DNA from 4 places in the Pseudomonas retamae genome. Region 4 is predicted to be linked to each of the others. Evidence: predicted binding sites of a transcription regulator. Region 4 holds the regulator's gene; each other region holds the start of a gene.

What was found. The regulator sigma-54, encoded in region 4, starts transcription at its own class of promoters, with help from an activator protein. The targets are predictions, from matches to a motif close to ANTGGCATNNANNTTGCTNT.
Region 1: ACGSLL_RS20690 (circularly permuted type 2 ATP-grasp protein) is a predicted target of sigma-54. The motif match lies at 4,895-4,914, and genes of this name have one in related genera.
Region 2: glnK (P-II family nitrogen regulator) is a predicted target of sigma-54. The motif match lies at 1,975-1,994, and genes of this name have one in related genera.
Region 3: ACGSLL_RS19625 (CmpA/NrtA family ABC transporter substrate-binding protein) is a predicted target of sigma-54. The motif match lies at 5,573-5,592, and genes of this name have one in related genera.

What each region holds. Positions count from the first base shown of each region.
Region 1 covers NZ_JBIEIL010000011.1:15,009-22,844, forward strand. Annotated here, with positions in the region: gene ACGSLL_RS20670 (acetyl-CoA C-acetyltransferase) at 1-164, opposite strand, end outside; gene ACGSLL_RS20675 (c-type cytochrome) at 792-1,571, shown strand; gene ACGSLL_RS20680 (transglutaminase family protein) at 1,690-2,493, opposite strand; gene ACGSLL_RS20685 (alpha-E domain-containing protein) at 2,490-3,440, opposite strand; gene ACGSLL_RS20690 (circularly permuted type 2 ATP-grasp protein) at 3,453-4,862, opposite strand; gene ACGSLL_RS20695 (ribonuclease E inhibitor RraB) at 5,347-5,694, opposite strand; gene ACGSLL_RS20700 (hypothetical protein) at 5,906-6,139, opposite strand; gene speE (polyamine aminopropyltransferase) at 6,346-7,221, opposite strand; gene ACGSLL_RS20710 (PLDc N-terminal domain-containing protein) at 7,465-7,656, opposite strand; gene ACGSLL_RS20715 (hypothetical protein) at 7,729-7,836, opposite strand, start outside.
Region 2 covers NZ_JBIEIL010000003.1:450,561-458,396, reverse strand. Annotated here, with positions in the region: gene ACGSLL_RS07280 (HigA family addiction module antitoxin) at 1-258, shown strand, start outside; gene ACGSLL_RS07275 (hypothetical protein) at 369-578, opposite strand; gene ACGSLL_RS07270 (BRO-N domain-containing protein) at 575-1,105, opposite strand; gene ACGSLL_RS07265 (accessory factor UbiK family protein) at 1,521-1,781, opposite strand; gene glnK (P-II family nitrogen regulator) at 2,197-2,535, shown strand; gene ACGSLL_RS07255 (ammonium transporter) at 2,572-3,909, shown strand; gene ACGSLL_RS07250 (secondary thiamine-phosphate synthase enzyme YjbQ) at 4,125-4,550, shown strand; gene sutA (transcriptional regulator SutA) at 4,653-4,979, shown strand; gene ACGSLL_RS07240 (acyltransferase family protein) at 5,339-7,219, shown strand; gene ACGSLL_RS07235 (hypothetical protein) at 7,386-7,836, shown strand, end outside.
Region 3 covers NZ_JBIEIL010000010.1:39,120-46,955, forward strand. Annotated here, with positions in the region: gene ACGSLL_RS19610 (protein kinase domain-containing protein) at 310-1,980, opposite strand; gene ACGSLL_RS19615 (nitrate/nitrite transporter) at 1,988-3,199, opposite strand; gene ACGSLL_RS19620 (ANTAR domain-containing response regulator) at 3,655-4,230, opposite strand; gene ACGSLL_RS19625 (CmpA/NrtA family ABC transporter substrate-binding protein) at 4,246-5,457, opposite strand; gene ACGSLL_RS19630 (quinone-dependent dihydroorotate dehydrogenase) at 5,681-6,700, shown strand; gene rmf (ribosome modulation factor) at 6,960-7,175, opposite strand; gene rlmKL (bifunctional 23S rRNA (guanine(2069)-N(7))-methyltransferase RlmK/23S rRNA (guanine(2445)-N(2))-methyltransferase RlmL) at 7,707-7,836, shown strand, end outside.
Region 4 covers NZ_JBIEIL010000009.1:140,293-148,128, reverse strand. Annotated here, with positions in the region: gene rapZ (RNase adapter RapZ) at 1-346, opposite strand, end outside; gene ptsN (PTS IIA-like nitrogen regulatory protein PtsN) at 349-813, opposite strand; gene hpf (ribosome hibernation-promoting factor, HPF/YfiA family) at 825-1,133, opposite strand; gene ACGSLL_RS18690 (RNA polymerase factor sigma-54) at 1,207-2,700, opposite strand; gene lptB (LPS export ABC transporter ATP-binding protein) at 2,887-3,612, opposite strand; gene lptA (lipopolysaccharide transport periplasmic protein LptA) at 3,612-4,157, opposite strand; gene lptC (LPS export ABC transporter periplasmic protein LptC) at 4,144-4,716, opposite strand; gene ACGSLL_RS18670 (KdsC family phosphatase) at 4,725-5,249, opposite strand; gene ACGSLL_RS18665 (KpsF/GutQ family sugar-phosphate isomerase) at 5,249-6,223, opposite strand; gene ACGSLL_RS18660 (ATP-binding cassette domain-containing protein) at 6,499-7,308, shown strand; gene mlaE (lipid asymmetry maintenance ABC transporter permease subunit MlaE) at 7,308-7,836, shown strand, end outside.

The DNA of each region.
Region 1 (7,836 bases), on a different contig from region 4:
AGTACCACATCATCGACCTGGCTGGTGTCCAGCGCGGTGCGTTGCTGCAATGCGGTCAGCAGCCCGGCGACCAGATTCACCGGTTTGACACTGTGCAAGGCGCCGTCGGCCTTGCCTTTGCCGCGGGGCGTGCGTAACGCATCGAATATCAAAGCTTCGGTCATGGCGTCCTCGAACCTGGGCGGTCAGTGAATGGTTGTTGCCTCACTCTCGACCGCAACGGCCGAGGATTCAATGACCCCAGCGCTCAAAGCGCTTGACGCACACGCTCAGACGGACGGTCGTCAGCCATCAGGTGAACCGGTTCAGGTCGGCGAGTTGTCTAGCCAGCGGCCAGCAAAGAAGCTGGCAATACGCCTCATAGCGTTTTAATCGCTGATCGCAGCAAGGACATATGAAATGGATCTAAGGCACGGTCAGCGTGGGCCCTAATGTAGAAGGTGTACGTCATGGTCGTCGGGTTTTGCCGAGGCCGGCGTTCTTCAACAGGAAGTGCAGCGCGTGCCGTCATGGATATGCAGGCAGGCATCAGGAAATAACAATAAAGGCGGTCAAGCCATGTTCAAACAACCGAAAGTACGTCAAGCAGGGCTCATTCTTTTTGCCACGACGCTGTTGTTGATTTTGCCGAATCTGACCAAGGTCATTGGCTGAATCAAGCGGCAGGTGCAGTCAATCGCTACTGAATATATGACTGGCCCGCTATCCGGGCCAGCGTGGCTGTGCCAATCTTTGCGCCTTTCCACGACAGGGATGGCGTTCATTTGAAAGCGCTCATTGTGTTCGGGGCGATGCTGCTCAGCATGCCCTTGTCAGCCGCTCAGCTTGATGTGCAGTTGGGCGCAACCGCTCGCACCTGGCAGACCGAGGAATTGCTCAAGCATCCTCAAGTGCAAACCCTGACGATCAAAGACGACGTGTCCTACAAAAGGGACATGACCTATCGCGTCGTGCCAATGGCCGCGTTGCTGACCGGTATCCAGCCGCAAGACCACCTGCAAGCGGTCGCGCTGGACGGCTTTGCCGCAGAGTTGGCTGCGGCGCCGTTGCTCAACCGTGACGGCGCACGAGCGTGGCTGGCCATCGAAGACCCGGCGCAGCCCTGGCCACCGCTGGCGGCAGGCAAGCATAGTGCCGGGCCGTTCTATCTGGTCTGGAGCGATCCGCAGAAAGGTCACATCAGTCCCGAGCAATGGCCATTCGAAGTGGCGAGCATCAAGCGCATGGCGCCCGTCGCCGAGCGCTTCCCTGCCCTGCTGCCTGACCCGGCGTTGAAAACGAATGACCCAGTGAATCGGGGCTTTGCGCTGTTTCAGAAAAACTGCCTGGCGTGCCACCGCTTGAACGGCGCGGGAGACGCGCAATTCGGGCCGGACCTGAATATTCCGTACAACCCGACCGAGTATTTCGGTGCGGACTTCCTCAAGCGCTACATCCGCGATCCGCAGAGTTTGCGCCAGTGGCCGCAGGCGAAGATGCCGAGGTTTTCCGCAGAGGTGTTGCCGGATGGGGAGCTGGAAATGTTGGTGGGGTATCTAAAGCATATGGCCGGACGCAAGGTTAAGCCCTGACGCCATTCCCCTTGTGGGAGCGAGCCTGCTCGCGAAGGCGGTGCATCAGTCGCTGAATTGCTGGCTGATATATCGCTTTCGCGAGCAGGCTCGCTCCCACAGGAGTTATAGGTAGGCCTTATTGTTGTTGCACAGAAATGACCGGCGTCGGCGACACCAGCACCTTCGCATGCATCTGCTCACACCCGCCGCCACGGCGCATGCCGCGTACCGGGCAGGCATCCAGATAATCCAGGCCCACCGCCAGCTTCAGATGTCGCTCGGGCCGCGCCAGTTGATTGGTCACGTCGAAGCTGTACCAGGCGTCATCCAGCCAGGCTTCCGCCCAGGCGTGACTGGCCAGATGCTCGCAATCCTCGCTGTACAGATAGCCCGATACGTAACGTGACGGAACCCCCAGGCTACGGGCGCAGGCCAGAAACGCGTGGGTGTGGTCCTGGCACACACCGGCGCGCCCGGCAAAAGCTTCGCTGGCGCTGGTGTCGACTTCAGTCGAGCCCGGCGTGTAGGTCATGTACTGATTCAAACCATGCATCAAGTCGATCAACGCCGTGCGATCACGGCGCTGCTTGCAGGATTTTTCCGCGAATGCGCGCAGCGCCTCGTCCGCCTCGGTCAGCCGGGTAAAGCGCAGGAATGGCAGTGCCGACTGGCTCTCGTGTTCGGCCTCGCGCAGTTCGTCGATATCGACCTGTCCGCGCGCACCGATGATGATCGCTTCGTGCGGCTCGTCCATGGTCAGCACATGCAGAATATTGCCGAACGGATCGAGTTGCGCGCGCACCGGACGCGGCAGGTCGAGTTGCCAGCTCAGCACATGCTGACGTTCGCTGTCGTGAGGTGTAAGGCGCAGGTACTGGATGCTCGCGCGCACCTGATCTTCGTAGTGATAGGTGGTCTCGTGGCTAATGGAGAGTCTCATGCAGCCTCCAGGTAGGAACTGTGAATGGCGTTGCCCAACTGGCGCACCAAGGGGATGAATTCGGTCAGCCAGGCGTGCAGGCCTTCCTCGAGGATTTCGTTGATGCCGGTGTAGCGCAGGCGCGCGTCCATTTCCGCGGCCAGACGTTGCGCCGGGCGCCCGTTGGCACCGGGCAGCTGCGCGAGGATCTGGTCGATCTCTTCGGTGCAGGCGCGCAGCGAACGCGGCACATCAGCGCGCAACAGCAGCAGTTCGGCAACGTGACGGGCGCCGGGGGCGTCGCGGTAGATTTCGGTGTAGGCCTCGAAGGACGACAACGCGCGCAGCAAGGCACTCCACTGGTAATACGCGTGCGCGGTACCGTCGCTGACGGCTTCGGCCTGATCGCCGGCCATTTCATAACGGGCATCGAGCAAGCGCAGCGTGTTGTCTGCGCGCTCGATGAACGTGCCCAGACGAATGAAGCGGAACGCATCGTTGCGCATGATCGTGCCGTAGGACGCGCCACGAAACAGGTGCGAACGCTCCTTGATCCATTCGCAAAAACGGCTCATGCCATAGCGGCTCAAGCCCTGCTCGGCGATCCCGCGAATCTCCAGCCAGGTCGCGTTGATGTTCTCCCACATGTCCGCTGTGATTCGCCCGCGCACCGCATGAGCGCTGGCCCGTGCGGCGCCGAGGCAACTGTAGATGCTGGCCGGGTTGGCCGCGTCGAGGGCGAAAAAGTGCAGCAGGCGTTCGGCATGCAGTGCGCCGTGGCGCTCCAGATAATCATCGAGGGTGCCGGTGATCAGCAGCGGCATCGCCAGCTCATGCAGACCATCACCACGCCCGTCCTGCGGCATCAGCGACAGCGAATAACTGATGTCGAGCATGCGCGCGAGGTTTTCCGCGCGCTCCAGATAACGCGACATCCAATACAGATCCGAGGCAGTTCTACTTAACATGGCAAGCTTCCTTCAATCCTCGACCACCCAGGTGTCCTTGGTTCCGCCACCCTGAGAGGAATTCACCACCAGGGAGCCCTCGCGCAGCGCGACACGGGTCAAACCGCCGGGCACCACCCGGGTTTCGCGTCCGGACAGGACAAACGGGCGCAAATCGATATGGCGCGGCGCAATGCCATTTTCGACAAAGGTCGGACAGGTCGAGAGCGACAGCGTTGGTTGGGCGATGTACGCATGCGGTTTGGCTTTGATGCGCTCGCGAAACGCGTCGATTTCGGCCGTCGTCGCGGCCGGCCCCACCAGCATTCCGTAACCACCGGAGCCCTGGGTTTCCTTGACCACCAGATCTGGAAGATTGGCCAGCACGTGGGACAGTTCAGACGGGTTGCGGCATTGCCAGGTCGGCACGTTTTTCAGGATCGGCTCTTCGTCGAGGTAGAAGCGGATCATGTCGGTGACAAACGGATACACCGATTTGTCATCCGCTACGCCGGTGCCGATGGCATTGGCGAGCACGACATTGCCGGAGCGGTAAGACGACAGCAGCCCTGGCACACCGAGCATCGAATCCGGATTGAACGCCAGTGGGTCGAGAAAGGCGTCATCGAGGCGACGATAGATCACATCGACCGCTTTCGGGCCGTCGGTGGTGCGCATGAACACCTTGTCATCACGCACGAACAGGTCCGCGCCCTCGACCAGTTCCACGCCCATTTCCCGCGCCAGGAACGCATGCTCGAAAAACGCACTGTTGAAGCGCCCAGGCGTCAACACCACCACACTCGGGTCATCGATCGGGCTTGAGCTTTTCAGGGTGTCGAGCAACAGGTTCGGGTAGTGGTCGATCGGCGCAATACGCTGGGCGGAAAACAGTTCGGGAAACAGGCGCATCATCATCTTGCGGTCTTCGAGCATGTAGCTCACGCCGCTCGGCGTACGCAGATTGTCTTCGAGCACGTAATAGGTACCGTCGCCGTCGCGCACCAGATCGACGCCGGAAATATGCGAATAGATATCGCGGTGCAGATCCAGGCCTTGCATCGCCAACTGGTATTGCTCGTTGGCCAGCACCTGTTCGGCGGGAATGATCCCGGCCTTGATGATGCGCTGCTCGTGATACAGGTCGGCGAGAAACATGTTCAGCGCCTTGACCCGCTGGATGCAGCCGCGCTCGACGATCCGCCATTCACTGGCAGGAATGCTGCGCGGGATAGTGTCGAAAGGAATCAGGCGCTCGGTGCCCTGCTCGTCTCCATAGAGCGTGAAGGTAATCCCGGCGCGGTGGAACAGCAGATCGGCTTCGCGCCGCCGTTGCGCCAGCAGTTCGTCCGGCGTATCGGCCAGCCATCGGGCGAACTCACGATAATGCGGGCGAACCTGGCCGCCGGCATCGTACATCTCATCAAAATAGGTGCGGATCATGCCGTACTCCTTGTCACCCGGACATACAAGCCTTCGCAAGGCCCGTGCCATCGGCATAAACGCTTTGATTTCAATCGGTTGGATATTCACATCGCAGACGCCGCACCATTCCTGTGCGACAAATGCTCCAACAGGATTGCCCCCGCTTCATTGCGACGCATTGCAACGACTATCACCAGCATAGTCAGAACTGATTTCACTGCCCGCTGCGGCGTACGGATAATCCGCGCATTCGCTGCAAAACTTCGCCGGCCACCGCCTCGCGAAACTGCCAGCCCAACTGACCTGGACTGCTCCGGCAGCCCGCCCGCTATAGCCCGCAAGGGTTTCAGCGCGTATCGCTCTTCCCTTTTAGCCACCCTCTCCGGTGGCTTTTTTTTGCCTCGGATTCTTGTTTCAGGGTTTTGCCACAGCGTTTGCGCGGCGCACAAACGACAACGGCCGACCCGAAGGTCAGCCGTTGCGCTACAAGCCGTGCAAGCGATCAGTTCAAACGGTGGCGGTTGCGCACCTCCTGCTTGACGCCCCAGCCTTCGATGATGCCGCCCAGCGGTTCGACCACGGCGGAAAAGCCCTGCTCGAAATCACCGATATCGTCATAGGTCGCGTACATGACCTTGCTGAGCTCCAGCGACCAGGCGCCATCATCGCGCGCGCTGACCTGAGCATTGATGGATTCACCGCGAAACTTGCCTGCCGCCCTGCGCGCCCGCTCCTCGTCCGGGAAAATGGCGTAGAACTCGATGGGATGAAACCGGGAAAAGTCGAAACCGCCTTCTTTCATGCGGCGCAGAACATTGCTGCTGATGTCTTCTTGATAGGCTGTGCTCATGAATCGTCCCCCTCGCATAGATGGATAGACTTTCCGTATTCCCGCCCCGGGCCTGTGGCCTAAGTACTTCGACAACGCTGCGGTTGTGCGCGGGAACAAGCATGTAGCTGACAAGACCAGACCTTAGCGATCCATTCGCTGATCTCCCCTGCAGAGTAGCCGCAAGAGAGCGGCGCTGCCAAGGCCTGGTTTACGAGATGACAGGAAGTATTCAGATTGGCGTGATGCTGCGGATCTCGATGCCGTTCTGGATCTTGAGGTTTTTAACGCCAGCATCGGCGGTGCGTCCTTCCAGATCGTTCAGATCCAGTTGGGCCGCCACCGGAAGGAGCCTTTCCTTGATCAGCCGGGCGGCTTCATCGTCGGTCGGGCATTCCTCACGTTCGAAGATTTCATCAACGATTTCACCATGATCATCCACGAAAGTGACTTTCCACTTTTGCATCAGTGCCTCCTCGATCAACCCGTAGATGGGCTTACCTCTATCTGGACGTTTTGCCGCGATAGTTGGTTCAAAAGGATTACACAGCGCAAAACGCAATGTGGGAGCGAGCCTGCTCGCGAAGGCGGTGTGTCAGATAAATATGTCTGACTGATCCACAGCTTTCGCGAGCAGGCTCGCTCCCACAGGGGGACTGACGCGGTGTCGAGTTAGTTATTGCCCGGCTTGTTGATCGCCTGCAGCACGTATTGTGGCAAGGCGAAGGCGCCGATGTGGATTTCCGGGTTGTAGTAGCGGGTAACGATGCCGCTGCCGATGAAGCGCTGCTGCAGAGTTTCACGGCTGAGTTTGCGGTAGGCCGGGTTGGTCGAGCCCCATGCGAAGGTCATCGAGCCGCCGATGTAGGTCGGCACCGCCGCCTGATAGAAATGCCAGTCCGGGAACAGGCTGTTGAGGCGACCGGCAGTGGTTTTCACTTCGTCGATCTGCATGAACGGTGTGCCGTTCTGCGTGACCAGAATGCCGCCCTCGTTGAGGCAGCGGTGGCAGGCCTGGTAGAAGTTCTCCGAAAACAGCACTTCGCCCGGGCCGATCGGGTCGGTGGAGTCGGAGATGATTACGTCGAATTTTTCCGTGGTAGTGGCGACGAAACGCATGCCGTCGTCGATCACCAGGTTCAGGCGTGGATCGTCATAGGCACCGGCCGAGTGGTTCGGCAGAAACTCTTTGCACATGTCGACCACGGTGCCGTCGATTTCGACCATGGTGATGTGTTCAACGCCAGCGTGCTTGGTCACTTCGCGCAGCATGCCGCCGTCACCGCCACCGATGATCAGCACGCGCTTGGCGCTGCCGTGGGCGAGGATTGGCACGTGGGTAAGCATTTCGTGGTAGATGAATTCGTCGGCTTCGGTGGTCTGGATCACGCCGTCCAGTGCCATTACCCGGCCCATGCGCGGGTTCTGGAAAATCACCAGATGCTGGTGTTCGGTGCGCACTTCGTGCAGCAGTTTTTCCATGCGAAAACGCTGGCCGTAGCCTTCGTAGAGGGTTTCCAGGTACTCGCTGGTTTTGGTGACGGTCATGGTCAAGTGCTCCGATGAAATGCGCGGGCGCAATCGTGGGGGACGATTGCCCGGGAAAGGCGCGCATTCTACGTTGCCGAAGATGACAGGTCGAACCTCAGCTTGTTTTTTACCAGCGCAAACCACTGTGGGAGCGAGCCTGCTCGCGAAAGCGGAGCATCAGTTGCCGGGGATGGCGACTGACACAACGTCTTCGCGAGCAGGCTCGCTCCCACAGGGATGACTGTGTGATCGAAAGTCAGCTCAGACCCGCACATTGCCCCGCGGTCCGGCAATCGCCCAGATGATCAGGCCCAGCACCGGCAGGAGGATGATCAGCAGCACCCAGACGATTTTCATTCCGGTGGACGCGCCGCTTTTCAGCACATTGATGATGGCCCAGATGTCGAGGGCAAGGATGATCAGGCCGATCAGACCGTTGAACGTGGAACCCATAATGTCGCTCCAGAATAGTGGCATGCACTTCTAGGATAGACGGCCCGGCGCAGGGTTCCGTTTTATTGCGAATCAGACGTGAACGGCGACCTTCAACGCTTCGAGTGCCGGTACAGCGCTGATGCCGACTTCGGCGCACAGCTCAAGTACGCGCGGCACGTGGTTGCCGTAGACCAGCAC
Region 2 (7,836 bases), on a different contig from region 4:
GAGGAGTACCTGGAGCCTTTGAGCCTTACAGCAGCTGCGTTGGCGAGAGCACTAAATGTGTCGACTCCGACGGTGAACGATATTGTTCTACAGCGGCGAGGTGTCAGCGCTGATATGGCGTTAAGGCTTTCTATCTGCCTGGACACCACCCCTGAATTTTGGCTGAACCTGCAATCTGCTTACGATTTGCGAAAAGCTGAAATTGAGAAAGGAGCTTCCATCCGTGATCAAGTTGAACGGCTGGCACATTGCGCTTGAATCCGAATTCAAGGTCGGACGGTTAGGAACTCAAGAGTTGCGGTAACTATTTCTCAGAGAACATTTGTAAGGCGTCCTTTGGACGCCTTTTTTTTGCTATCTAGCCAAATTCAATGTCTTCTTCCAGCCAGCAGGCCACTTGGCTCAAGCTCTGGCCCACACGTCACGGCAACTTCAATAAACCTCAGTTGATTGGCTGAAGGGCGCACGCTCAAACTAAGCATTTCCGCGCGCAGTTCAAAAACTTTAAGCAGCTTTGCTTTTCGCTTTTTTAGACTCATACGGACCTTGTGCTTTTGGCATTTTGATTGGGTATTCATATCAACTGCAGCGCCTTTTTCCACCAAGAACCTGCTGTTCCTATCGGACGTTTTACCTGCTCTCGCTCCACCACCATCAGCGGCACATCCTGCAACCGTATCCACGGCTGGTTATTCCAGTGCAACAAACTCAACGTCATGTCCGGCCAACTGAGCAAGCTGAGGTGTGGACGTTCGCTTGTGGTGGGGTGTTGGGCGTCGCGCAGGGTTGGGATGACTTGGTGGGTGAGCCATTCGCGTAGCGCTCGGTATTCGGGGCAGTAGTGGTAGACGAGGAGGGCGTAGATGCCGGATTCGCTGATCAGCAGGGTGTTTTCGATCTGGTTGTGGATCAGGGTTTTACGGGTTTGGTATTGGTCGAGGTCGAGGTCGAGTTTTCGCAGCATGCGTTCGTTGAGGTAGATGTGCAGCAGGCGGCTCAGGTCTCGGGCGCAGAACCAGGGTTGGTTCTGGATGAGGAGGGCGTGGAGGGGGAGTTTGTGGCGGGTGAAGATGTGCGGGGTCAGATAAGTCTCTTCTTGATTCATTGAGCAGTTCCTCTTGCTTAAGGGGCTGCCCTCAATCGTCGCCAAACGATTGGGTGGCAGTTGTACGCGGGTTGGCGAACCGGAGCAAAAGGAACCCGGCAGACCCGAAGGTCTCCCACGCACAACCGCCATGAAACGATGTGGCGGTAAAATGTAGCCGCCATCATGGTTGTCGTGCGCCTTAAGCTGTCCAGGTCGCCAAACCCGGTGCTGAACATTCAGCATCGGGTGAGCTTAGAAACCTGGGCTTTTCGGCGCAATCGGACGGCGGTGGTGCAGTGTGTAGGACGTTGCCGGGATTGTTGCAGGGCTGCGCATCAAAAGATCGCAGCCCGCGCCAATTCCTACACATGAAGCTGAAGGTCGTGCGTACCTTCAATCGCTAGCAGGCTAGCTCCCACAGGGGATTGCGGTGTTATTCAGCAGGCGGCGTCAGCTTCGCTTCCATCTCGGCAACCTTCGCTTCAAGGCTCTCAAGACGTGCACGCGTTCGGGCCAACACCACCATCTGGCTATCAAATTCTTCACGGCTGACCAGGTCGAGTTTGCTGAAGGCGCTTTGTAGCAGCATCTTGAACTGGCTTTCGATTTCGGCTTTCGGCAGCGGGGTGTCGCCGCTGAACAGGCGGGAGGCGGTGCCGCTCAGGGCGTCGAGGAAGTCTTTGGGCGCGAGCATGGTGGAGGTCCTGGAAACAATGGCCGGCAGTGTATCACGCAGTGTCTATAGTCAATCCCGTGGTCAGGGATGCACGCTTTTCGCGCAGGCGGACGGACGGCAGCGCACCGTTGTTGTGCGTATCGGCGCGGCAGTTTGCGCGAGAGGGCGTGCGGTAGCGGCCAAGGGATTGAAGTCAGGGGATTTTGGGCGAGATGGCAAGGTTTCTGCTTAGTCACCCTCGACCCATGCACTGATGCAGTCGCTGTGACGAATGCAGTGCGGCAGACGGAGCGGGGAGTTTCGTCTGGATGCGGTTAGCTGGCGTCAGTCGGGCAGGCAAGGCCGACGATGCGTTACAAAGCCAGGCACTGCGCTTAGACTTGAGTCGGGTTTGTTTTCCTGGGGCAAGTCCACCAATTCGGGAGAGAGTTTCATGAAGCTAGTCACTGCCATCATCAAGCCGTTCAAGTTGGACGACGTGCGCGAGTCGCTGTCCGAAATCGGCGTGCAGGGCATTACCGTTACTGAAGTCAAAGGCTTCGGCCGGCAGAAGGGTCACACCGAGCTGTATCGCGGCGCGGAATATGTGGTCGATTTTCTGCCCAAGGTGAAAATCGACGTGGCCATCGACGACAAGGATCTGGACCGGGTTATCGAAGCGATAACCAAGGCCGCCAACACCGGCAAGATCGGTGACGGCAAGATCTTCGTGGTCAATCTGGAACAGGCGATCCGCATCCGTACCGGCGAAACCGATACCGACGCGATCTAAGCCGCCACAAACCCCAACGCCCCAGGAGAAAACAATATGACTCTGCGTAAATTCGCAGGGCTAGGAGCCCTGTTGTCCCTCGTAATGCCAAGCCTTGCAATGGCGGCAGACGAAGTGGCGGCCCCAGTCCTCAATTCCGGCGACACCGCCTGGATGCTCACCTCGACAGCCCTCGTGCTGTTCATGACCATTCCTGGCCTGGCGCTGTTCTATGGCGGCATGGTCCGCTCGAAAAACATTCTTTCCGTGATGATGCAGTGCTTCGCCATTACCGGTCTGATCAGCATCCTGTGGGTCATCTATGGCTACAGCATTGCGTTCGACACCACCGGCATGGAACAGGGCGTCGTCAACTTCAATTCGTTCTTCGGTGGCATGGGCAAGGCGTTCCTCGCCGGTGTCACGCCTTCGAGCATCACCGGCCCGGCGGCGCTGTTTCCTGAAGCAGTGTTCATCACCTTCCAGATGACCTTCGCGATCATCACCCCGGCGCTGATCGTCGGTGCTTTCGCCGAGCGCATGAAGTTCTCCGCGATGCTGATCTTCATGGGCATCTGGTTCACCCTCGTTTATGCGCCGATTGCGCACATGGTCTGGTCCGGCAACGGCGGCCTGATGTGGGACTGGGGCGTACTCGACTTCGCTGGCGGCACCGTGGTGCATATCAACGCCGGTATCGCCGGTCTGGTGGCGTGCCTGGTACTGGGCAAGCGCAAAGGCTTCCCGACCACCCCGATGGCTCCGCACAACCTCGGTTACACGCTGATGGGTGCGGCCATGCTGTGGGTCGGCTGGTTCGGCTTCAACGCTGGCTCCGCTGCGGCCGCCAACGGCACTGCCGGCATGGCAATGCTGGTGACCCAGATCGCCACCGCCGCTGCGGCACTGGGCTGGATGTTTGCGGAGTGGGTCACCCACGGCAAGCCAAGCGCGTTGGGCATTGCCTCGGGTGTGGTTGCCGGCCTGGTGGCAATCACTCCGGCTGCTGGCACCGTGGGCCCGATGGGTGCTCTGGTGATCGGTCTGGCCGCAGGCGTGGTGTGCTTCTTCTGCGCCACCACCCTGAAGCGCAAACTCGGTTATGACGATTCCCTGGACGCGTTCGGCGTGCACGGTATCGGCGGTATCCTCGGCGCGATCCTCACCGGTGTATTTGCAGCTCCTGCACTGGGCGGCTTCGGCACCGTGACCGACATCGGCGCACAGGTCTGGATTCAGATCAAAGGCGTCGGCTTCACGGTGATCTACACCGCGATCGTCACGTTCATTATCCTCAAGGTCCTGGACGCGGTGATGGGTCTGCGCGTGACTGAGGAAGAAGAATCGGTCGGCCTCGATCTGGCACAACACAACGAACGCGGCTACAACCTGTAAGTACGCGCAGCAAAAAAATTGCCCGGCTCGCCGGGCATTTTTTTGTCTGTGATTTGTCACTGTGAGAGCAGCTGAAAGGATTTTTCGTACGGCTTTGGTCGTGTTTACCCGTGGCGTTTTTACCCGGCGAATGGCTTACATCATTGCGGGAATATTAGGGCCTTTGTTTTTTCCCAGAGCGCGCTAGAATGCGCCCCGAACGTGCGGAGAACTGTATGTGGCAACAGACTCTGATAACCCTGCGGGCACGGCCCCGGGGCTTTCATCTGGTGACGGATGAGCTGATCGAAAACCTGCCTGAACTCAGGAAGTGTCGGGTCGGTCTGTTGCATTTGTGGCTGCAGCATACCTCGGCGTCGTTGACCATCAACGAGAACGCCGATCCGGCGGTACGTCGCGACTTCGAACGATTTTTCAATCGTCTGATCCCACAAGGAACAGACGGCTATGAGCATAACGACGAAGGCCTGGACGACCTCCCGGCGCACTTCAAGGCCAGCGTGCTTGGCTGCCAGATCAGCCTGCCGGTATCGGCAGGTCGCCTGGCACTGGGAACCTGGCAAGGCGTTTATCTGGGCGAGCACCGTGATCATGGCGGTGCCCGTAAAGTCCTCGCCACCTTGCACGGTGAAGGGGCATGAACCGTTGGTCATCAATGGTTACCGATTTTTTTCCGGCGACTTTCGACAGTCGCCAAAGCTGGTCTATAACTAATCTGCTTTTCGCAAGTCATGAGGTAGAACATGAGCGACGATGATCTGGAAAACGACGACCTCGAAGTAGGCGACGAAGACGAGGCCGAAGAAGGTCTGGAAGCAGCAGCGGAAGACGTTGCTGAAGACGACAGCGGTGACGATACGCCGGCCCCGGCTGCCAAAGGCAAAGCCAAGGCTGCGGTGTCGGTGGATGAGTTGCCGAGCATCGAAGCCAAGAACAAGGAGCGCGACGCCTTGGCCAAGGCCATGGAAGAGTTCCTTGCGCGCGGCGGCAAGGTGCAGGAAGTGGAGGCCAATGTGGTCGCCGATCCGCCCAAGAAGCCGGACAACAAGTACGGCAGCCGCCCTATCTGAGGCGTTTCGCTCGCTTGCTGAAAAAGCCCGCCGTCGCTGCGGGCTTTTTCATGTCTGTGCAATGACAATAAAGAGGATTTACGCACCCAACAACCGCAGACGCCGTTGAACGGCCTGAGTTGTAGCAGTCAATGATTTTTCTTTTTACAGTTTCAAACGCTAAAAATGTTATAAGATTTCGGCAAATTTTGCGGCTATAGACTGCTATGGGCTGTTTGCCAAAAATAACATAAGCACGAAGGTGGGACGCTGAAATAGCCGTTGTCCGGTTGTCTGCGGTATTGTCGGTAGTGTTTAAAAAAATAAATCATACGGAGCTGATTTGGCGTGAACAAATGCTCTGAGAAGGTATGTAAGCAGTGTTGACATACAGAAGAGAAATTGACGGCCTTCGCGCCCTCGCAGTAATACCTGTAATTTTGTTTCACGCTGGCTTTGATATATTCAAAGGAGGCTTCATTGGTGTCGATGTTTTTTTCGTTATCAGCGGGTATCTAATTACATCAATCCTTGTTTCCGAAAAAGAACGGGGCACTTTCTCTTTGCTTAAATTCTACGAGCGAAGAGCGAGACGTATTTTGCCCGCACTTTTCGTCATGCTGGTCGTTTCGATGTTTTTCGCATGGATGTGGTTGCTTCCCAGAGATATGAAGGATTTCTCAGGCAGTCTGGCGGCAGTTTCCATTTTTTCGTCGAACATATTTTTCTGGAATGCAAGTGGCTATTTTGATACCGCTGCTGAGCTTAAACCGCTTCTTCACACGTGGAGTCTGGCGGTAGAAGAACAGTATTATTTGTTGTTTCCGGTCTTCCTCATGGCGACTTGGAAGCTGGGCAAAAAATTTATCGTCATTGCATTATTGGTAGTTTTTTTTGCCAGCTTGCTCATCGCGCAGATATACGTCAAGGAGTTTCCGGCTGCTACCTTTTATTTGTTGCCTGCACGAGCCTGGGAGCTTGTAATCGGCGCGCTCATGGCGTTCTATCTTTTTCTCGGCAAAGATAAGCAGCTGGCGCAGCTCACAAAGCAGTTGGGTTCTAGCGTTGGCCTTATGCTGATCATCTTCTCGGCGATTTATTTCGACAAGAATACGCCATTTCCCAGTTTTTATGCTCTTGTGCCAACAGTGGGTGCGGCACTTATCATTCTTTGCGCAACGCCGACAACCTTGGTAGGTAAACTTCTTGGGATGAGGGTATTTGTCGCTGTGGGCTTGGTCAGCTATAGCGCCTATTTATGGCATCAACCGTTGTTCGCCTTCGCCAGGTATAAAATCTCCCCAAACCTTGGTTTGGAGGTGGTCGCTATTTTGCTTCTGCTAACCGCTGTCTGTGCCTACTTAAGCTGGCGGTTTGTTGAGGGGCCTTTCAGACAGGCGCGGGTGTTTAGCCTCAAGCAAGTGGCTTCATTCAGCGCACTTACACCGATTTGCTTTTTAACATTTGGTTTTTTTGGATACGCAACAGAAGGGAATTTTGCCAGATATGACTCTGCAGCCATGGAGATTCTTGCTTTTACTGAAGAAAAGGGCGATTTCGTCTGGACCAAGGCAGATCAACTGCGTTTGAAGGATTTTAACGGTAGCGCTGGTCATAAAGTATTAGTGATTGGTGACAGCATGGCTGCTGACTTTGTTAATGTGCTAGACGAAACAGAGTACGCCGAGAAACTTGATCTTTCCTTTTACCGGATTGAATACGCTTGCGGAAATCTGTATCTCGATGAGAGCTTCATAGACAAGGTTGATAAAGACCATCGACAGATATGCCTGAACGGCAACTGGTACGGCAATGCAAAACTCAAGCGTTTGCTTACCGAAGCGGATCGAGTTGTCCTCGTATCGGTTTGGGTCCCATGGCAGGTCGAGTTGCTGAGGCAGAGCCTGGATAATCTGGGCCGAGAATTTGGCAAGGATAAGTTCTTTGTAGTCGGCAGAAAGTTCTTCGGAGCGGTTGACTTGCTTAAGCTTAGCGGTCTGGATTTTGATCGCAGAATATCCTATCGCTCGCCACAGGACGCTGGGATCACAGATATAAATAAACTTCTGGCTTCGGCAGTGCAAGAAAATCGCTTTATAGATCTGGAACCAAACATATGCAACCGAGGTCAGTGCTCTTTGTTTGATATGAACGGCATGCTCATGTCTTACGATGGCTCGCATTTGACGCCCGCCGGGGCGAAGTATGTCGCTGAAAAAATAGCGACCCTTCCGGCCTTTAAATTATTGATGAGTGACTGAATGTGCAGAGTATGCAGGTACACAGAACAACCTGGTTTCAGGCTGTTCTGTGTACCTTCGTACTAATTCGCATAGGGGAGTGCTTTTGTAACTCTGACAGGTTGCACCAGTTAGCAGTTATGTAGTTGAGGTCTGTACGGCTTGATGCTCGATCCGAATTTGAAAGATGCTTCGAGCGAAGCATTTCTTGCTGTGTTGTTACAATGGCCAACAAGCTATTTTTATTTCTGTTGGTGTATTGATTAATTTAATTGATTTGTTTAAATTCATTTCGCGAATGAAGGCGCGCAATCAAAAAAGATGCGACGACGCCAACATGGGGTGCTTAGGGGGAAAAATAGTGGATCCAATATATGCCATTGTTGGTACAGTCGGGCATTTGCTGCTGGTTGATTTGAACTCCAAAAGAGTCATCCCTCTCGAGAAGAATCGCTCAGAGTATTACGGTATCAGCTGGTTCCCCGATGGGCATGAATTGGTGCTTTCGCATTCAGGATTGGATAACTCCAAACTGCATGATATTCACGCCTACGCCAACTCTGAGCTTGGTTGGATCTCCCACGGCCAGCAATGCACTGAGCCGTTCCTGTCGGCGCCCCATCAAATCCTTTGTGCAT
Region 3 (7,836 bases), on a different contig from region 4:
TCCTGGTCCCGTTCTCTCGGGGAACCCAGCCTTCGTCGTTGAAGGTTGGGCTTTATGTGTGTGTTGAATGGGGTAATGCAGTGGTTGTGCCAACTTGGGGAATGGCGGGTTTATTGGGGATTGGCTGAAAATGGAGGGCGTTTTCTGCACCGATTGGAGGCGTGTTGCTCGTTCGTGGCGCATTCAAGCGGAGAGATTTGCAGTGTCGGATCTGGCGTCATCGCGAGCAGGCTCGCTCCCACATGGGTTGTGTATCGTTCACAAAACCCCTGTGGGAGCGAGCCTGCTCGCGAATAGCGCGCCACGGTTTCAACCATGAAACAACAACACAAGCAGCACCACATTCCCCAACAAGGCCACCAGCGCCATGGTCCGCCAGACCTTCAACGGCTCGCGCTCCAGCAATGGTCTGGGCCGCACGCTTAAACTGCGCCGCTCGCCCTGTTCCAGCAGCAGCAACCATTCTTCCGCCGTTTCAAAGCGCTGCTGTGGATCGGCCGCGACGCCGCGCTCGAGGCTCTGCGCCAGCCATTCCGGCAGGTCCGGGCGGAAACGACTGGCGCTGACCGGCACGCCAAATCGCGGCCGCTGAAAGGCTTCGATCTCGCCATACGGAAAATGCCCGCTGAGCAGGTAATACAGGGTCACGCCGACGGAATACAGATCCTGCTGCACGTTTGGCAAATCCCCGCGAAAGGCTTCCGGGGCAATGAAGCTGGGGGTTCCCGGCAACGTCGACGGCGCGTCCTGCGACAGACCGGGGCAGTAGGCGAGGCCAAAATCCAGCAGACGCAATTCGCCGTCATCGCCCCAATGCAGGTTCTCCGGTTTGATGTCGCGGTGCAGAATCTGCCGCCGATGCAGCAGGCCAACCGCGCGCAGCAAGCGCTCGGCAATGTCCTGCCACTGCGCCAGCGGCAGCGGGCCGCGTTGTTGAAACAATTGGGCGAGGGTCGTTCCGGGGTATTCGCGCATCACGTAATACAAATGCTGGCGCTGCGGGCAGGCATGTACTTCGGGGAAGTGCCGACCGGCGACGCGCCTGAGAAACCACTCCTCGGACAGCAGCGCTTGCCCGGCCTGCGGATCGTCCGCCAAGCGCGCCGGCAAGGTTTTCAACAGCCACGACTGGCCCTGGCCATCGGCGACCCGATACAGCAGCGATTGCTGGCTCTGCGCAACAATGCCTTGCACCTGCCAGCCTTCGAATGACTGACCGGGTTTCAGCGGCGGCGGCAAGGGCCATTGCTGCAGATGAATCAAGGCATCGCCAATGCTCGACTCACCGAGCGCATCGACGCGCACCAGCAAGGCACTGGCGTTGTCCTGACTGCCGGCCAGATGCGCGGCGTTGATCAGCGTTTGTGCGGCGTTCGTCAGATCCGGTTGATCACGCAAAATCGCCGCGATTGCGGTATCGCCCAGCGTCGACCAGACGCCATCGCTGAGCAGCACGAAACTTTCGCCTTCCTGCAGTTCACCGTCGAGAAAATCCAGTACCAGGTGCTGATCCAGCCCCAGCGCGCGCTTGAGCACATGCTGCATGCCCGGTTGGTCCCAGACATGATCCTCGGAGATGCGCTGCAACGTCTCGGCGTGCCAGCGATACACCCGGCAATCGCCGACGTGGGCGAGGGTGAAGCGCCGGCCGCGCAGCACCAGCGCACTGATCGTGGTCAGCAGCGGTTGCCCGCCGCCATTGGCCTGCAACCAGCGGTTTTGCGCAAGCAACAGACGATCCAGTGCCTGCGCCACACTCCAGGTTTCCGGCGTGGCGTAGTAGTCCAGCGCCAGCGCCTGCAAGGTCGAACGCGCGGCGAGGCCGCCATCGGCGCATTGGCTGACGCCGTCGGCAATGGCGAACAGATAACCTTTGCTTGCGGCCAGCGCTGGCGCCGGCGTCACCGAACGCAGCGCGTCCTGATTCTCCGCGCGCGGGCCGGTGGCGCTGGCTTCGGCAAAGCTCAGTTGCAGAGCCATCGACGCCTCAGACTCGCGCCGCCGTTACCGCTGCCGAGCCCCAGGTGGTCCTCCAGCGACGCTTGACGCCGTGCAGGCCAAACCATGCCAGTACGCCGAGGCTGGCGAACAACCACAGCGCCAGTTGATAGCTGCCGGTGCTCTGTTTGATCGCGCCCATGCCGGCCGCCAGAGCGAAACCGCCGATGCCACCGGCCATGCCGATCAACCCGGTCATCACACCGATTTCCAGACGAAAACGCTGCGGCACCAGTTGAAACACCGCACCGTTGCCGGCGCCCAGACCGAGCATGGTGCAGACGAAAAGCGCCAGAGCGGCGTAGGAACTTGGCAGGTTGAAGCCGACGGCGGCGATGCAGATGGCGGCGACGGTGTACATCGCCAGCAAGGTGCGGATGCCACCGAAGCGATCAGCCAGCGCGCCGCCCAATGGGCGCATCAGGCTGCCGCCGAATACGCAGGCGGCGGTGTAGTAACCGGCGGTGACCGGGCTCAGGCCGTATTGATCGTTGAAATAGCCGGGCAGGGCGCTGGCCAGGCCGATGAAGCCGCCGAAGGTCACGCTGTAGAAAAACATGAACCACCAGCTGTCACGGTCGCCGAGGGCTTTGAAGTAATCGGCCATGGCTTTTGGTTTCGGCCGCTGCGGGGCGTTTTTCGCCAGCAGGGCGAACAGCACCAACGTCAGAATCAGCGGGATCAGGGCGAAACCAAAGACATTGCTCCAGCCAAATGCAGCGGCAATCACCGGCGCGAGCAGCGCGGCGAACACCGTGCCGGAGTTGCCCGCACCGGCAATGCCCATGGCTTTGCCCTGATGCTCTGGCGGATACCATTGCGAGGCCAGCGGCAGGGCCACGGCAAACGACGCGCCGGCCATGCCGAGGAACAGGCCGAGGATCAACGCCTGCTCGTAACTGTGAATACCGAGTTTCCACGCACCGAACAGCGCGCAGATAACGATGACCTGACCGATCAGCCCGGCGGTTTTCGGCGACAGCCGATCGGCCAGCATGCCCATGATGAAGCGCAGCACCGCGCCGGCGAGAATCGGCGTGGCGACGACCAGGCCGCGTTGTTGGGTGGTCAGTTGCAGGTCGGTGGCAATCTGCACCGCCAGCGGGCCGAGCAGGTACCAGACCATGAAGCTCAGGTCGAAATACAGAAAGGCCGCGAACAATGTCGGGGTGTGGCCGGATTTCCAGAAGCTTGAATTCATCGCGCACCTCAGCTGATAAGAGTCTCGGGAGTCATGCACAGCAGGTGGAGCGCCTGCACGGCCGCACCACCGGCCCCGGTCTGTGGGGCCAAAACGCAAAAACGCCGCTACCGGATTCGCGCAAGGGCGAATGGGGTGAGCGACGTCTTTGTCGAGGGTGGGGCAACCGCCGTTGGTTACCTGTGCGTTTTACAAAGCGAGATTTGTGCCAACAGGGGAAAGATCAAAAGCCCCTCACCCTAGCCCTCTCCCAGAGGGAGAGGGGACTGATCGAGGTGTATGACGTCAAACATCGCCCTGAGAGACCGCGTCGATTATGGATTCACAGCAGAAATCACAGGATGGCGCACTCCCAGAGCATCCCCCAATCAGTCCCCTCTCCCTCCGGGAGAGGGCTAGGGTGAGGGGCTTTTGATTTTTCAGATCGTTCCCACGCAGAGCGTGGGAACGATCAGTCAGCCGAGCAACTCGCTCATCGCAATAATCTGCTCCGCCACCTGTATCAGCTTCTGCTGCCGGCTCATGGCCTGGCGTCGCATCAGCGTGTAGGCTTCTTCTTCATTGCAATCCTTCATTTTCATCAACAAGCCCTTGGCCAGCTCGATGCGCTTGCGCTCTGCCAGTTGCTGATCCCGTGCCTGCAACTGCGCACGCAAGGCCTGGTCGCTTTCGAAGCGCGCCATCGCCACGTCGAGAATCGGCTGCAGGCGCTGGGCGTGAATGCCTTCGACGATGTAGGCGCTGACCCCGGACTTGATCGCCTGGCGCATCACCGTCGGGTCATGTTCATCGGTAAACATCACGATCGGCCGTGGCTGGTCGCGGCTGACCAGCACCACTTGCTCCATGACATCGCGCCCCGGTGACTCGGTATCGATCAGGATCACGTCCGGGCGCACCGTTTCGACGCGTGCGGGCAGGTCGATGGTCAGGCCGGACTCGTCGATCACCTCGAAACCGGCCTCGGTCAATGCGGCCTTGAGACGGCCGACTTTTTTCGCGGTGTCGTTGATCAGCAGAATGCGCAACATGTTCGCGGCCTCCGGTCAGCGCTGGGCAAGCAGGGGAGCGTCGTCGCTCAGCGCGTGCAGCTTGAAGCTGCGCGCGTAGCCGGCCGGATCGCTGCCGTCCCAGACCTTGCCGTCGAGCAACTGGCTGCTGCGCATGTCGGAGCCCCAGGCGGCCACGCCGACAGCGGTTGCGGCGTCGCGATACAACTGCAGTTGCTGAACCTGACGTGCGACGGCGAGGTAGTCCGGGTCGCTGCGCAACAAGCCCCAGCGGCGGAACTGGGTCATGAACCACATGCCATCGCAGAGGTACGGCACGTTGACCTCGCCGTTGCCGTGGAAGCGCAGCGCGTGCGGGTCTTGCCAGCGATTGCCGAGGCCGTCGGCATAGTCGCCGAGAAAACGCGGTTCGATGCATGCCACCGGCGCATCGAGGTATTCCGCCGCGCTGAGCAGGTGTGCGGTGCTGCGACGATTTTCCGGGCTGGCTTCTATGAAGCGGCTGGCCTCGAGAATCGCCATCACCAGCGCCCGCGCGGTATTCGGGTATTGCTCGACGAATTCACGTGTGCAACCGAGGACTTTTTCCGGGTGATCGGGCCAGATGGTCTGGCTGGTGGCGAGGGTGAAACCCAGGTCCTGCTGCACCGCGCTGGCGGCCCACGGCTCGCCGACGCAAAAACCGTCGATGCGCCCGGCTTGCAGGTGCGCGACCATTTGCGGCGGCGGCACCACCACACTGTCGACATCCTGCAACGGATGAATGCCCTGGCTCGCCAGCCAGTAATACAGCCACATCGCATGGGTGCCGGTGGGGAAAGTCTGGGCGAAGGTCAGTTTTGCGCGGCTTTGGTGCACGTGGCGGTCGAGCGCTTCAGGACTGTTCACGCCGAGGTTTTGCAGGTTGCGTGAAAGGTTGAGGCTTTGGCCGTTCTGGTTGAGGCCCATCAGCACCGCCATGTCGGTGGGCGCGACACCGCCGATGCCCAGGTGCACGGCATAGATCAGCCCGTAAAGGCTGTGCGCGGCGTCGAGTTCGCCGCTGACCAGGTTGTCGCGCAGATTGGCCCACGAGGCCTGACGCTTGAGGTTCAGCGTCAGGCCGTAAGGCTGGGCAAAGCCCTGCGTGGCCGCGACGACGACCGAGGCGCAATCGCTCAGGGCCATGAAGCCGAGGTTGATCGCGCTCTTTTCTGGCGCATCGCTGCCATTGACCCAGGCCAGTGGCCCGACCGTCAGTTCATTCATACATCGCCACCTCGAAAAAAAAGCGCCGCCGCGGACTTTGCCCAGGCAAACTTGTCGACGACGCCATTGTCCGTGCTCGTCTGCCGTCATTGGCCGGCGAGTTGATAACCGGGAAAGTGCAAGGCATATGCCACCGGCGCGATTTGTGGCGTGCGCCTCGCGCCGCAGGGTGATGCCCGGCTATAATCGCCGCCTCTTTTCGCCGCCCGAGTCATCGCCGCCCATGTACACCCTGGCCCGTCAGCTGTTGTTCAAACTTTCCCCGGAAACCTCCCACGATCTGTCGCTGGATCTGATCGGCGCGGGTGGACGTTTGGGCCTCAACGGCTTGCTGTGCAAGGCGCCGGCGCAGGTGCCGGTGACCGTCATGGGCCTGGAGTTCCCAAACCCCGTCGGGCTGGCGGCCGGTCTGGACAAGAACGGCGCGGCCATCGATGGTTTCGCACAACTGGGTTTTGGCTTTGTGGAAATCGGCACCGTGACCCCGCGTCCGCAGCCGGGCAACCCGAAACCACGGATTTTTCGCCTGCCGGAAGCCGAGGCGATCATCAACCGCATGGGCTTCAACAACCTCGGCGTCGACAACCTGCTGGCGCGCGTCGCCGCAGCGAAATACCAGGGCGTGCTGGGCATCAACATCGGCAAGAACTTCGACACCCCGGTCGAGCGTGCGGTCGACGATTACCTGATCTGCCTCGACAAGGTCTATGCCCACGCCAGCTATGTGACGGTTAACGTCAGCTCGCCGAACACCCCGGGGCTGCGCAGCCTGCAGTTCGGTGATTCGCTCAAGCAGTTGCTTGCGGACCTGGCCACGCGCCGCGCCGAACTGGCGCTGCGCCACGGCAAGCATGTGCCGCTGGCAATCAAGATCGCCCCGGACATGACCGACGAAGAAACCGTGCAAGTGGCGCAGGCGTTGATCGAAACCGGCATGGACGCGGTGATCGCGACCAACACCACCCTCAGCCGGGTCGGCGTTGAAGGCATGGAGCATGGCGACGAGGCGGGCGGTCTGTCCGGCGCACCGGTGCGCGAGAAGAGCACCCACACCGTGAAGGTGTTGGCGGGTGAGTTGGCCGGGCGTTTGCCGATCATTGCCGCCGGCGGGATCACCGAAGGCAAGCACGCGGCCGAGAAGATCGAGGCGGGTGCCAGCCTGGTGCAGATTTATTCGGGCTTCATCTATAAAGGCCCGGCACTGATTCGCGAAGCGGTCGACGCCATCGCCGCGCTGCGCTGAGCCATCTGACACCACGGTGATCTACTGTGGGAGCGAGCCTGCTCGCGAAAGCGGTTTGTCAGTCACATTATCAGGGTCTGATACACCGCCTTCGCGAGCAGGCTCGCTCCCACAGGTTAGGTGTTCAGCTCAGTGTTTTCGCAGGCAATAAAAAGGGCTCCTCGAAGGAGCCCCTGGGCCGTAGCCCGCCGTCCGGGAGGGACGTGCGTGGTTAATTCGTTACATATTCAGATTGTCGTGTCGGAATAAATGCCCTGTGTCAGCCGACGGCGTGAAGTTCGTTGAGTCTGTGGATTCCCGCAGTGCCGGTCATACCGTCCCAGTTGTCGCCGCGTCCTTCTCGCCAGCCGTTGATCCAGGCTTGACGTACCGACGGTAGAGTAAATGGGCAAAGCTCACGGGATTTGCCACCAACGCCATATTGATATCCGCGCAAAAACGCTCTTTCCAACGGATCACGCTTAAGTCTTCTCATAGGGTGTTTCCCTCACTTGTTGACTGTAGTGTCGCGTTGACCTCAATTGAGGTCTGGCAGAAAAAACCTGCCATGGTGCGGCTCGCTGCCGGCGTGGCGAGCCAAGGTGTTGACGCCGTTGCGACGTCAACCTGTATGCAGTTCTAACCAATGAGTCACAGCGAGGGAATGACCGTTTTGTCATAAGCACGTAACGGAAAGGATGCTATGGCAATAAGTAACCGCGTATTAATTGAACGTTTGTTGAGCAAACCCCGGTATGATCGGCGCCGCGCTGGATGATGGGGTTAATTCTTTAGTGAGAATGACCCACGTTTGCGCTCAGGTAATAAGCGACGAAGGGTCACTTCAAGACATTTTGTTGCTTCAACTTTTTTATCTGTCCCGGCATCTAAGCTCTTTTAACCCGAGCAGCGGGGATGGAACGGCACACCTTCGTGCCACGCGGGCGCTCTTTCAGAAAAGCGCCTGATTGAAAACCGGATCGGCAATGCGTTGCCGATCCACTAGCCAAAGGCTCTGGAAATCACCATGTCCGACCGTTTCGAACTCTTCCTCACTTGCCCCAAAGGCCTTGAAGGCCTGCTCATCGAGGAAGCCGTCGGGCTTGGCCTTGAAGAAGCGCGCGAGCACACCTCCGCCGTGCGCGGCATGGCGACCA
Region 4 (7,836 bases):
AGCGATTGGCGTTGCTCAGTGGGTGGCGGCGGCGGGTTTCGGAAAAACGCTTGAGCAGGGTTTCTTCATCTGCATCCAGGTACAGCACGTCACACTGGATGTGCTTGCTGCGCGCGTCTTCCAGCAGTTCCGGAAAACGTGACAGATGACTGGGCAAGTTGCGCGCATCGATCGAAACGGCCACCAGCGGTTGCGCGAGCTCCGTGTGGATCAGCGCACGTTCGGCCAGTTCCGGCAGCAAGCCGGCGGGCAGATTGTCGATGCAGTAGTAGCCGTTGTCCTCAAGGACATTCAGAGCCGTACTCTTGCCCGAGCCTGAGCGGCCGCTGACGATGATCAAGCGCATGATTAATGCCCGTTCTGCTCGTCCAGTACGACCTGGTACAAGGCTTCATTGTTTGGCGCGCTGCGCAGTCTTTCGCGGACTTCCTTGCGATCGAGCATGCTGGCAATCTGGCGCAGCAACTCCAGATGTGCATCGGTGGCGGCCTCCGGGACCAGCAGCACGAACAGCAGGTCCACCGGGGCGCCATCAATGGCGTCGAAATCAATCGGGGCTTCGAGGTGCAACAGGGCACTGACTGGCCCTGCGCAGCCCTTCAGGCGGCAGTGGGGAATGGCGATGCCGTTGCCAAAACCGGTGGAACCGAGTTTTTCACGGGCGACCAACGCCTCGAATACATCCTGCATCGCCAGATCCGGCACTTCGCGGTGGATCAGGTTGGCAATCTGTTCGAGGGCTTTTTTCTTGCTGCCGCCCGGCGCGTTCACTTGGGAACGGCCGGGGGTCAGGATGGTTTCAAGTCGGATCATGAATGAGGGTGTTAACGACCGGTCGCGCCCTGGAGGAGGCTCTGGGTCTTTTCCTTATGCTTTTTGAGTTGGCGATCCAGCTTGTCGGTGAGGGAGTCGATCGCAGCATACATGTCGGTATCTTCTGCGTTGGCGACCACTTCACTGCCGGGAATATGCAAGGTGGCTTCGATTTTCTGCTTCAGCTTTTCGACACACATCGTGACTTGCACGTTGGTGATCTTGTCGAAATGTCGCTCCAGTCGTTGGAGTTTTTCCTCGATGTAGGAACGCAGAGGTTGGGTCACTTCCAGTTGGTGTCCACTGATGTTGACTTGCATACAGCTTCTCCTTCGTTGCCAGTGCATAAAGCGGCAGGCCGAAAAGCCTGCCACTGGAACGCTGTAACGTGGCTTACATCAACCGCTTGCGTTCGCTCGAAGGCGCGATTCCGAGGGATTCGCGGTACTTGGCGACGGTGCGGCGAGCCACCTGAATGCCTTGTGCCTCCAGTAAACCAGCGATCTTGCTGTCACTCAACGGCTTTTTCTGATTTTCCGCAGCGACCAGCTTCTTGATGATCGCGCGGATCGCGGTGGACGAGCATTCGCCGCCCTCGGAGGTACTGACGTGGCTGGAGAAAAAGTATTTCAGCTCATAAATACCGCGCGGGGTATGCATGAATTTTTGTGTGGTCACCCGGGAAATCGTTGATTCGTGCATGCCCACCGCCTCGGCGATGTCATGCAGGACCAGCGGTTTCATGGCTTCGTCGCCGTACTCCAGAAAACCGCGCTGATGCTCGACGATCTGCGTGGCGACTTTCATCAGGGTCTCGTTGCGGCTCTGCAAGCTCTTGATGAACCAGCGGGCTTCCTGCAACTGGTTGCGCATGAAGGTGTTATCGGCACTGGTATCGGCTCGCTTTACGAAACCGGCGTACTGCGCATTGACGCGCAGGCGCGGTACCGATTCCTGGTTCAGCTCGACCAGCCAGCGTTCGTTGTCCTTGCGCACGATGACGTCAGGTACGACGTATTCGGCTTCGGCGGACTCGATCTGCGAGCCCGGACGTGGATTGAGGCTCTGCACCAGCTCGATGACCTGACGCAGCTCGTCCTCCTTGAGTTTCATGCGCCGCATCAACTGGCTGTAGTCACGGCTGCCAAGCAGGTCGATGTAATCGCTGACCAGGCGCTTGGCTTCTGCCAGCCAAGGCGTCTTGGCCGACAACTGACGCAGTTGCAGCAGCAGACACTCGCTGAGATTGCGCGCGCCGATGCCCGCGGGCTCGAATTGCTGAATGCGGTGCAGGACGGCTTCGATCTCGTCCAGTTCGATGTCCAGTTCCGGGTCGAAGGCGTCAAGGATTTCTTCGAGGGTTTCGTCCAGGTAGCCCTGATTGTTGATGCAATCGATCAGGGTCACGGCGATCAGTCGATCGGTGTCGGACATCGGTGCCAGGTTCAGTTGCCAAAGCAGATGGCTTTGCAGGCTTTCGCCGACGGAGGTGCGGGTGGTGAAATCCCACTCGTCATCGTCGCTGCTGGGCAGGCTGCTGGCGCTGGTCTGGTAAACGTCTTCCCAGGCCGTGTCGACGGGCAGCTCGTTGGGAATGCGTTCGCTCCATTCGCCGTCGTCGAGGTTATCCACCGTCGGCGCGGCCTCCTGATAGGAGGGCTCCTGAATGTCAGTGTTGGGCTTTTGCTCGACGTTGTCGGCCAGTGGATCGGAATTGTCGAAGTCCTCGCCTTCTTCCTGGCGTTCGAGCATCGGGTTGGATTCCAGGGCCTCCTGGATTTCCTGTTGCAGATCCAGGGTCGACAATTGGAGCAGGCGGATGGCCTGTTGCAGCTGCGGTGTCATCGTCAGCTGCTGGCCCATTCTCAAGACTAGCGATGGTTTCATGGCAGGGGCTTAACACCTTATTCGCCGGCGCGATGCGCCATCCACTACAGGGCGCCGAAGCGCCAAACTTAAGCAAATTATATGCCTGAAACTGAAGTGTTTGCCTAGAGCGCTGTAACAATTAAACGGTATAAAAAAACAGCTTGATCGATACAGCACCCGCGCAGCTCACCTTACGGCTCGCGCTTACAGGCGGAACTCGTGACCCAGATACACTTCCTTGACCAGATCGTTGGCCAGGATGGTTTCGGCGTCACCTTCGGCGATCAACTGGCCGTCATTGACGATGTAAGCGGTTTCGCAGATATCCAGCGTCTCACGCACGTTGTGGTCGGTGATCAACACACCGATGCCCTTGGCCTTGAGATGATGAATGATCTGCTTGATGTCGCCGACCGAGATCGGGTCGACACCGGCGAACGGCTCGTCGAGCAGGATGAATTTAGGTGCGGTGGCCAGTGCGCGGGCGATCTCCACCCGGCGGCGCTCACCACCCGACAGGCTCATGCCGAGGTTGTCGCGAATGTGGCTGATGTGGAATTCCTGCAGCAGGCTTTCCAGCTCCTTGCGGCGGCCGGCCTTGTCGAGTTCCTGACGGGTCTCGAGAATCGCCATGATGTTGTCGGCCACCGACAGTTTGCGGAAGATCGACGCTTCTTGCGGCAGATAGCCGATACCGGCCTTCGCACGGCCGTGCATTGGCTGGTGGCTGACGTCCAGATCGTCGATCAGTACGCGGCCCTGATCGGCCTGCACCAGGCCGACGATCATATAGAAGCAGGTGGTCTTGCCGGCACCGTTCGGGCCGAGCAGGCCGACGATCTGGCCGCTGTCGATCGACAGGCTGACGTCCCGCACGACCTGGCGGCTTTTATAGGCCTTGGCCAGGTGCTGAGCTTTCAGAGTTGCCATTACTGGGTTTTCTCGTCGGTTTTCTTCTTCGGCTGGATCACCATGTCGATGCGCGGACGCGCCTCGGTGACCTTGCTGCCGGTAGCGCGACCGGCGCTGGCGAGTTTCTTCACGGTGTCATAGACGATTTTCTCGCCTTGCGTCGTGTTGTTGTCCTTGTCGACAACTTTGGCCTTGTCGATCAGCACGACGCGATTCTGCGCGGCGTGGTACTGGATCGTCACGCCCCAGCCTTGTACAGGCTTGCTGTCGCCGGCGGTCTGCAGTTGTTCGAAGTAAGCCAGGTTGCCGACCGAAGTCACCACGTCAATGTCACCGGCCTGAGTGCGGGTGATGGTCACCGTGTTGCCTTTGACGATCATCGAGCCCTGAGTGATGATCACATCACCCTTATAGGTAGCGATGCCGTTCTTGTCGTCCAGTTGGGCGTCGTCGGCCTGAATGCGGATAGGTTGCTGCTGATCGTTCGGCAGAGCCCAGGCGCTCACGCTTCCCAGTGCTGCGCCCAGACTGAGCAAAATAGGGAGGGTTTTAACGAGCCTCATACTGTCCTCTTACGTTCGATTGCAGGTGTATCCTGCTGTCCTTCAGGTACGCTTTCATTCCGACGCCAGTCGACACACCGCCAGCGCCCTCGATTCTAACGGGTTGCGCGGTCTGCGCATATTCCTGCTGCGGGAATACGGTCATGCGGGTACTGGTGATCAGGGTGTCGCGTTTCTTTTCGTCGGTGCGCTTCACGCGCACCGAATCGATCAGTTCAACTTCGGTGCCGCCGGAATTCACTTCGCCGCGCTCACTGGTCACGTGCCACGGAAAATCAGTGCCGCGATACATGTTCAGATCCGGTTTGGTCACCAGCGTGATGTCGGTGGCCTTGACGTGTTCAGCCTTGTCCGAGGTCATCTCATACTGCACTTTGCCGTCGGGCAGGTACTGGATGGTATGCGTGTTGGTCGCGTACCAGTCGATCGGATTCTCGGCGGCCGACACCGGCGGTTTGTCGAGAAAGCGTTCCGGGCTGATGTTCCAGTAGCCGACCGCGGCGAAAATCGCCGCGATGCAGCCGAACAGCAGGAAGTTGCGAAATTTTTTACTGAACATGGCTTGGCTCACAGGTACGCGGCATTGGCCGCATCGAGGCGGCCCTGGGCGCGCAGGATCAATTCGCAGAATTCGCGGGCGGCACCTTCGCCGCCACGGGCGCGGGTCACGCCGTGGGCGTGCTCGCGGACGAAATCGGCGGCGTTGGCTACCGCCATGCCCAGACCGACACGGCGGATCACCGGCAGATCGGGCAGGTCGTCACCGAGGTAGGCGACCTGTTCATAGCTTAGGCCCAGTTGCTCGAGCAGACCGTCGAGTACCACCAGTTTGTCTTCGCGGCCCTGGAACAGGTGCGGGATGCCGAGGTTTTTCGCCCGGCGCTCAACCACCGGCGTCTTGCGACCGCTGATGATCGCAGTTTCCACGCCGGCGTTCATCAGCATCTTGATGCCCTGACCGTCGAGGGTGTTGAAGGTCTTGAATTCACTGCCATCTTCAAGGAAGTACAGGCGCCCGTCCGTGAGGACGCCGTCGACATCAAAAACCGCCAGTTTGATTGCCTTGCCGCGTTGCAGCAGTTCGTTGCTCATTACATGACTCCTGCGCGCAGCAGATCGGAGAGGTTGAAGGCGCCGACCGGGCGGTCCTCCTCGTCGACGACGACCAGTGCGTTGATTCGGTGATCTTCCATGATTTTCAGGGCTTCGGCAGCGAGCATTTCCGGGCGCGCGGTCTTGCCGTGTGCGGTCATGACCTGGTCGATGGTGGCGCTGCGAATGTCGATGGCGCGATCCAGGGTGCGGCGCAAGTCGCCGTCAGTAAAGATTCCGGCGAGCTTGCCGTCGGTTTCCAGGATCACGGTCATGCCCAGACCTTTGCGGGTCATTTCCATCAGCGCGTCCTTGAGCAACGTGCCACGTTGCACCTGAGGCAGCTCCTGGCCGGCGTGCATGACGTTTTCGACTTTCAGCAGCAAGCGGCGGCCGAGGGCGCCGCCCGGATGGGAAAAGGCGAAGTCTTCGGCGGTGAAGCCGCGGGCTTCCAGCAAGGCCACGGCCAGTGCGTCGCCCATGACCAGTGCAGCGGTGGTCGAAGAGGTCGGTGCCAGGTTCAGCGGGCAGGCTTCATGCTCGACGTGCACGTTGAGATTGACCTCGGCCGCTTTGGCCAGTGGCGATTGCGGGTTGCCGGTGACGCTGATCAGCTGGATGCCCAGGCGTTTGATCAGCGGCAGCAGCGTGACGATTTCGTTGGTCGAGCCGGAATTGGACAGGGCAAGGATCACGTCATCGCGGGTGATCATGCCCATGTCGCCGTGACTGGCTTCGGCCGGGTGCACAAAAAAAGCCGGGGTGCCGGTGCTGGCCAGGGTCGCGGCGATCTTGTTGCCGACGTGCCCGGATTTGCCCATGCCGACCACGACCACACGGCCCTTACTGGCCAGAATCATCTCGCAAGCGCGTACGAAATCGGCGTCGATATGGGGCAGCAAGCCTTGTACGGCTTCCATTTCGAGGCGGATGGTGCGTTGTGCCGATTGAATCAGGTCGCTGGATTGGCTCATGTCAGAAATCGTATAGCCCGATGAAAAGGCGGCGATTATAGCGGTTATGTGGCAAAGCCTCACGCAAGTTCGTCGTGCTTTGTCATTCCCCGTTACCAAAAGCCGGGAAAAGCCGCTGCAGACCTGTCATATCGCCGAATACAGGCTGGCACAAGCCTTGGGCGCGTGGCCTTTGCAGTGATATAGTTCGCCGCCAGTTCGGCCTGCCCGGGATGTATGTACTTTTTAACCAAAGACAGGCGTCCGAGTGAGAGGCTGCATCGCAAGGAGTTTAGATGAGTGCCGATAACGCCTACGCGGTCGAGCTGAAGGGAGTCTCCTTCAAGCGCGGTGCGCGCAGCATTTTCAATAACGTCGATATCCGCATCCCGCGCGGCAAGGTCACCGGCATCATGGGGCCTTCCGGGTGTGGCAAGACCACGCTGCTGCGGTTGATGGGCGCGCAGCTGCGTCCGGCCAGCGGCGAAGTCTGGGTCAACGGCCAGAACCTGCCGACGCTGTCGCGCAGCGATCTGTTCGATGCGCGCAAGCACATGGGGGTGCTGTTTCAGAGCGGCGCGCTGTTCACCGATCTCGATGTGTTCGAGAACGTGGCCTTCCCCCTGCGCGTGCATACCGAGTTGCCGGAAGAAATGATCCGCGACATCGTCCTGCTGAAATTGCAGGCGGTCGGTCTGCGTGGCGCCATCGAGCTGATGCCGGACGAGCTGTCGGGCGGCATGAAGCGCCGCGTTGCGCTGGCGCGGGCAATTGCGCTCGATCCGCAGATTCTCATGTACGACGAACCGTTCGTCGGTCAGGACCCGATCGCCATGGGCGTGCTGGTCCGCCTGATCCGTCTGCTCAACGATGCGCTGGGCATCACCAGTATCGTGGTGTCACACGATCTCGCCGAGACCGCGAGCATCGCCGACTACCTTTATATAGTCGGTGACGGCCAGGTGCTGGGGCAGGGGACTCCGGACGAGTTGATGAACTCGGACGAGCCGCGCATCCGCCAGTTCATGACCGGCGATCCCGATGGCCCGGTGCCGTACCATTTTCCAGCGACGGACTACCGCGCAGATCTTCTGGGGAAGCGCTGATGCGCAGAATTTCATTATTAGAGCGCGTGCGCCGATTCGGCGAGACGGCCATCGACGCTGTTGCGGTATTCGGCCGCGCGACGCTGTTCCTGTTTCATGCCCTGCTGGGGCGCGGCGGCATCAGCGGCGGTTTCAGCCTGCTGGTCAGACAACTTCATTCAGTCGGCGTCATGTCGCTGGTGATCATCGTCGTTTCGGGGATTTTCATCGGCATGGTCCTGGCGTTGCAGGGCTTCAGCATCCTGTCGAGCTACGGCTCGGAGCAGGCGGTGGGGCAGATGGTTGCCTTGACCCTGTTGCGTGAACTGGGGCCGGTGGTGACTGCACTGTTGTTCGCCGGGCGCGCGGGTTCGGCATTGACCGCCGAGATCGGCAACATGAAGTCCACTGAACAGCTGTCCAGCCTGGAAATGATCGGCGTCGATCCGCTCAAGTACATCATCGCCCCGCGTCTGTGGGCCGGTTTCATTTCCCTGCCGGTGCTGGCGATGATTTTCAGCGTGGTGGGTATCTGGGGTGGTTCGTGGG